DNA from 3 places in the Lactobacillus sp. ESL0681 genome. Region 2 is predicted to be linked to each of the others. Evidence: predicted binding sites of a transcription regulator. Region 2 holds the regulator's gene; each other region holds the start of a gene.
The links. The regulator HrcA, encoded in region 2, represses chaperone genes, less so after heat shock. The targets are predictions, from matches to a motif close to TTAGCACTCNNNNNNNNNGAGTGCTAA.
Positions count from the first base shown of each region.

Region 1: a site for HrcA is predicted at 1,160-1,186, ahead of clpP (ATP-dependent Clp endopeptidase proteolytic subunit ClpP). Genes of this name have one in related genera too.
Region 3: a site for HrcA is predicted at 932-958, ahead of groES (co-chaperone GroES). Genes of this name have one in related genera too.

Region 1 is NZ_CP113943.1:108,827-111,106, forward strand. Features, by position in the region: gene whiA (DNA-binding protein WhiA) at 1-465, shown strand, start outside; gene clpP (ATP-dependent Clp endopeptidase proteolytic subunit ClpP) at 541-1,125, opposite strand; gene OZX59_RS00610 (SH3-like domain-containing protein) at 1,300-2,280, shown strand, end outside.
Region 2 is NZ_CP113943.1:486,114-488,393, reverse strand. Features, by position in the region: gene OZX59_RS02460 (Rib/alpha-like domain-containing protein) at 1-484, shown strand, start outside; gene hrcA (heat-inducible transcriptional repressor HrcA) at 659-1,708, shown strand; gene grpE (nucleotide exchange factor GrpE) at 1,721-2,280, shown strand, end outside.
Region 3 is NZ_CP113943.1:759,587-761,866, reverse strand. Features, by position in the region: gene OZX59_RS03570 (redox-sensing transcriptional repressor Rex) at 244-888, shown strand; gene groES (co-chaperone GroES) at 1,077-1,361, shown strand; gene groL (chaperonin GroEL) at 1,380-2,280, shown strand, end outside.

The sequences.
Region 1 (2,280 bases), 380 kb from region 2:
CACAACAATGATTTGCTTGAACTAATGAATCATTATTTTAATTTGAACGCTAAGACGACTCCTAGACGTAATGGCTACATTGTTTATCTCAAGGAAGCTGAAAAAATTGGTGATTTTTTGCATATTGTCGGAGCCTTAAATGCGATGCTGGCGTTTGAAGATTTGCGAATTATGCGGGATATGCGTAATTCTGTTAATCGGCTAGTTAATTGCGATACTGCTAATTTGAAAAAAACGGCAACGGCGGCTGCTAAGCAGGTTGAAGATATTGAATTAATTAAGCAAAAAATGGGCTTAACTGAATTACCAGAAAAACTGCAAGATTTAGCGCGTTTGCGCCTAGATAATCCAGAATTATCACTCAAAGAAGTGGCCGAGCAAGTTGCAGATGGACCAATTTCTAAATCTGGGGTTAATCATCGTTTTAAAAGAATTCATGAAATTGCTGAAAATTTACGACAATAATATGGTTTTTAAGATGCTAGCAGGGCAAATAAAAAGGACTCACTTTGAAATGAGTCCTTTTTAGTATCTAATTAATTATTTTTTCTTGTTAACCATGATTTCGTCAATTAAACCGTAATCTTTAGCTTCTTGTGCGCTTAAATAATTATCGCGTTCAGTATCTTGTTGGATCTTCTCCAATGGTTGACCAGTCGTTTCATGTAAGATTTGGTTAATCTTTTCTCTGGTCTTCAAGATTTCCGTAGCGGCAATTTGGATTTCAGTCTGTTGACCTTGGGCACCACCAGAAGGCTGGTGAATTAAAACGGTAGCGTTTGGCAATGCAAAACGTTTGCCCTTTGTACCACTAGTCAATAGCAGTGAGGCCATTGAAGCAGCCATTCCAGTCGCAATCGTGGAAACATCTGACTTGATAAAGTTCATCGTATCCATGATTGCTAATCCTGAGGTTACTACACCACCAGGAGAATTAATGTAAAGCGAAATGTCTTTTGTATTATCTTGTGCATCCAGGAATAGTAATTGCGCAATAATTGAGTTTGCCATGTCATCATTAACTTCGCCACTCAACATAATAATCCGATCTTTTAGTAAACGTGAATAAATATCATATGCACGTTCTCCTTGAGCTGTTTGTTCAACAACAGTAGGTACTAGCATTTTTTTGCCTCCTAAAATTTAAGTTCAAAAATAATTAGCACTCTAATAAGTACAGTGCTAATTAAATCACTTCCGTTAAATACTGTCAATGAAAGTGTATCAATTTTGTATTTTTTGTAACACGCTTCTTATATTACAATGTAATAGAGAAGATTAATTATCGGAGGAATAGTTTTGAAGCAATTTAGAAAAATCGCAACGATTATCACGACCATCATGGTAAGTCTAGTAGTCGCAAGTGGCTATGGGCCTGCGTTAGTTATGGCAGATTCGACCACTACGCAGTCGCCGGCTTCAGATAGTTCAAATGAAGCTGGATCTGGGGCTAGTTCGGATAACTCAAGCCAAACAACTACAACTAAGCAGCCTAAGCAAACAACTACTGGTTACGCAATGATGACCAAAGTTGCTGGGGACAAGAACTATAAGGTTTGGCAGAGTGTGTCGAATGGTAAGGTTCATAAAAAGGTAGCTGATGGAATTGATTATCGCTATAACCATATTCAGTCAGACCAATTAGTGAAGACTAAGAAGTATAATTATTGGCGGATTTATGTTGACGGTCGTCAGGTTGGCTATGTTAATGAAAACTATTTTGCCAAAAATAAAATCTCTGTGCCAAAGACGATTAGCTTAGTTCGCAACGAGCATTATGAATTTTCAACTGTCGATGCTATTTCTTATGCAACTGATGATACTGGAACAGTAGTTGACAATAGTCAAGTACAAATCTCTAAGACTGGCATTTTTTGTGATGAACCGAAAACCTATAAGGTTAACTACTCTTATGGTAAAGCTAAAGCAACCACCAAAGTAACCGTCAGAAAGAGTACTAAAGAAGGTATGGTTGACGAAAGCGACTTTGATAGTGTAAAGGCACAAAAGGGGACTAATGACTACCAAGCCTGGAAGACACATTATGGTTCATCAGTTAATTATGTCAGTCCTACAGAATATACGCCTGAAACCGAAAAACGGACGCTGACTAGCGGTGATTTAACACTAAAAACCCGGTTTTATCAACCCGTATTGTTAAGTGTTAAGGATCCTAGTGATGATAACATTAACCGCGTTGGTCATATTCCTGAAGGAGTTACAGTTGCCGATGATGGTTGGACTTATACCAGTTTATTAAGTCATACTAATTTAATGTCT
Region 2 (2,280 bases):
TGGTGAGCCAGTCAAAATTAGTGGTCAAAAATATTATATTGTCGGTGCTAATCGCTATGTTAAAGCAGCTAACTTTAAGAAAGCTAAGCATAATATTAAGCCAGCACAGCAGATAAAGGCTGATCCACAAAAAGATCAAATAATGCATAGTTCCTATTTATATGATGAAAAAGGACAGCGAGTAAATGAAGTAACATTAAAAGCAGGTTCACGGGTAAAGGTCGATAAGACTATCCATCGCGTCGGTGCGCGGAAGTTTTACCAGTTAGATAATGGTTATTACATTGCTAAACGTAATATTACTGGTGATGAAGTTGTTTTGAACCATAATGCTTATGTTTATAACAAGTATGGTAAGCGTGCTAATCAAAAGGTACTAAAACGCGGTTCAACCATTACGGTTTATGGTGATTGGGTTTCTCTTCAAGGTACGAGATATTGGATCATTGGTAAAGGCAGATATGTAAAGGCTGCTAATCTTTAGTTAGTTTAACTAATGCTAAAAATAGTTTGAGATTGCACTCAAACTATTTTTTTGCTTGCTAATTAAAAAAATTGGATTATTTTTAGCACTCGGCTTGACATTCTGCTAAAAGCTAGTATCATAATAATTGTTAGCACCAAAGATGTAAGAGTGCTAAAAGTGAGGGCGATATTTATGTTGACCGAACGTCAAGAATTAATTTTAAAAACAATCATCAATGATTTTACACAAACTCATGATCCAGTGGGTTCAAAAACCGTAATGAGTCAGTTGCCGATTAAGGTGTCAAGTGCTACTATTCGTAATGAAATGGCTGCGCTTGAAGAAAAGGGCTTAATCGAAAAGACTCATTCATCTAGTGGACGAATTCCGTCAACTGCAGGTTATCGTTATTATCTAGATAATTTGGTTGAACCATTGCAGTTGCCTGAGAATGTTTACCAGCATATTATGCAGCAGCTTGATCAACCATTTCATCAGGTTAATGAAATTGTGCAGGAAGCAGCTAAGATTTTGTCAGATTTGACCAATTATACCGCTTTTGCAGAAGGTCCCGAGAGTCGCAACGTAACTATTACGGGTTTCAGAATCGTACCACTATTTAATAGACAAATTATGGCAATTCTAGTTACCAGCGATGGTAATGTCCAAAATCAGGTCTATAACTTGCCACGTCACATTAGTGGTGATGAGATTGAGCGGGCTGTGCGTTTGCTCAATGACAAACTGGTAGGTAAGAGTTTAGATGAAGTGACACCTAGTTTACTTGCTAAGTCTTTAGGAAAGCATACCAGTAGTCAGCAAGCAAATGAACTGATTGCATTGGTTGAGGACGTTCTTAAGGATGCTGCAAGCGACCAAATGTATGTTGATGGACAGATTAACTTGTTGAGTAATAGCTCAGTTGGTGATGCATCGCATATCAGGTCGCTGTATGACCTAGTTGATCGTAACGACTTACTTTCTAGATTATTAGACACTTCTGATGATCGACAGCTTGGTGGTCGTTCAGTTCGTGTCAGGCTTGGATCTGAATTACCCGGTGATTTGTTAAAGGATTATAGTTTGTTAACTGCAGAATATAACGTTGGTTCGCATGGTAAAGGAATGATTGCTTTATTAGGTCCCACCAATATGCCATATTCTCAGGTGTTGGGATTGTTAGAATATTTTAGAAATGAATTAGCCAAGAAACTACTTGACTATTATGGTAGATTTCAATAAAGGAGGTTAGCTGTGAGCAAGGAAAAGTTTCCTAGTGAAGAGGATTTAAAACAAAAAGAAGCGACTACTGCTAAAAGCAAGTCGAAAGCTAAATCTGCAGCTAAAGCCGATTCTGAGGGTAAAAACTCAGATAAAAAAACCAATGCTACTGCTAAGGTAGAAAAACAGATTACAGATTTACAGGCGCAAAATAAAGAACTTGAAGATAAGTTTTTGCGTAGTCAAGCAGAAATGCAAAATATGCAGACGCGCTATAATAATGAACGGACGCAACTAATTAAGTATGAATCGCAATCGCTGGCTAAGGATGTTTTGCCAGCAGTTGATAATCTAGAGCGTGCTCTGGCTACGAAGGTAGATGATGACGCTTCTCAGCAGCTTAAAAAGGGAGTACAAATGACTTTGGATTCTCTAGTTAAAGCCTTAAAAGATCATGGTATTAGTGAGATTGAAGCTGAGAATAGCCCATTTGATCCGACGTTGCATCAAGCTGTTCAAACAGTTACAGCTGAAAACGATGATCAAAAAGATCATGTCGTGCAGGTTTTGCAAAAAGGATATCAATATAAAGA
Region 3 (2,280 bases), 270 kb from region 2:
CCTTAACTTATATGCCAATTGTACTGATTGCTGGCCAGTTTGTCTGTAAGATTGAGGTAAGTGGTTAGCTGAAGTAGGCAAAGAGTAAGCTTAGCAGGTTAAGCGGTGTCAAAAATCGCCAGAAAATTTGCAAAGTTATCCGTAGATTGTGAAAAAAATATTTGCAAATAGCTAAGCTTCACGGGTACAATAAGGATAATTAATATTTGGTTCACAAATAAAATCTGGGAGGCTTTTTAAATAATGGAAACAATTAAAATTCCAACGGCAACGGCCAAGCGGCTGCCGCTTTATTATCGGTACTTAATTATCCTGAATGATAGCGGTAAGGAGAAAGTATCTTCAACTGAATTATCTGAAGCTGTTCAAGTTGATAGTGCTTCAATTCGGCGCGACTTTTCTTATTTCGGCGCATTGGGTAAGCGAGGTTATGGTTATGACGTCAAAAGTTTGCTGACCTTTTTTAAGAAAATTTTGAACCAAGACACCTTAACTAATGTGGCATTGGTTGGTGTTGGTAATTTGGGTCATGCGCTGCTCAACTACAACTTTAAGCGTAGCAACAATATTCGGATTTCTTGTGCCTTTGATATCAATGAAAAAATCACCGGTAAGATACTGAGTGGTGTACCGGTTTATGGGATGAGTGAGCTAACTAAACAACTCAGTGATCAACAAATTTCGATCGCTATCTTAACTGTGCCAGCTAATACCGCGCAAAAGACGGCTGATGAAATGATCGAGTCTGGAATCAAAGGAATTATGAATTTTACTCCGATCAGACTTTCGGCACCAAGTGGTGTGCGCATTCAAAATGTTGATTTGGCAACAGAATTGCAGACGCTGATTTATTTCTTGGATGCTGATAAGGCTGATGAAGATAAGTAATTTGAGTATTTGCCATGGCAAGATTTCATGATAAAAGCAGAAATTAGCACTTTAACCAAAAAAGTGCTAATTTTTACTTGCATTCTATTTCAAAAGGGGTTATTATCATATTTGTAGGTTGGCACTTGGGTAATAAGAGTGCTAATAATTATTAAAAAGTTAAAATTTTGATTATAGGAGGGACAAACGTGTTACAACCAATCGGTGATCGCGTGATCGTAAAAGTTAAAGAAGAAGAAGAAAAGACTGTTGGCGGTATCGTCCTAGCTTCCAACGCTAAGGAAAAACCAACTGAAGGTGAAGTTGTTGCTATCGGCCAAGGTAACTTTGCAGATAATGGCGATAAGATTCTAATGACCGTTAAAAAGGGTGACGTTGTTCTTTACGACAAGTATTCAGGTACTGATGTCAAATATGAAGGCGAAAAATATTTAGTTCTTCATGAAAAAGATATTTTGGCAATTGTTGAATAGTTAAGGAGTGAATTAAGAATGGCAAAAGATATTAAATTCTCAGAAAAAGCAAGACGTTCCTTATTAAAGGGTGTTGATAAGTTAGCTGACACTGTTAAGACTACGATTGGTCCTAAGGGGAGAAATGTTGTTTTAGAGCAATCATACGGCAACCCTGATATTACTAATGATGGTGTGACAATTGCTAAGTCAATCGAATTAAAAGATCACTATGAAAACATGGGTGCTAAGTTAGTTGCTGAAGCTGCACAAAAGACTAATGACATTGCTGGTGATGGTACTACTACTGCTGTTGTCTTAACTCAAGCAATTGTACGTGAAGGTATGAAGAACGTAACTGCTGGTGCCAACCCGGTTGGTGTTCGTCGCGGTATTGAAAAAGCTACTAGTGCTGTAGTTGATGAATTGCACAAGTTAAGTCACGATGTTTCTTCTAAAGATCAAATCGCGCAAGTTGCTTCTGTATCTTCAGCTTCTACAGAAGTTGGTGATTTAATCGCTGAAGCAATGGAAAAAGTTGGCAATGACGGTGTTATTACTATCGAAGATTCACGTGGAATTGAAACTGAATTGTCAGTAGTTGAAGGTATGCAATTTGATCACGGTTACTTATCACAATACATGGTAACTGACAACGATAAGATGGAAGCAGATTTGGATAATCCTTACGTCTTAATCACTGATAAGAATATTTCTAATATTCAAGATATTTTGCCATTGTTACAAGAAATTGTACAACAAGGTAAGTCATTATTGATTATTGCTGATGATGTTTCTGGTGAAGCATTGCCAACCTTAGTCTTGAACAAGGTTCGTGGAACTTTCAACGTGGTAGCTGTTAAGGCTCCTGGCTTTGGTGACCAACGTAAAGAACAATTACAAGATATTGCTGCTTTAACTGGTGGTACAGTGATTACCG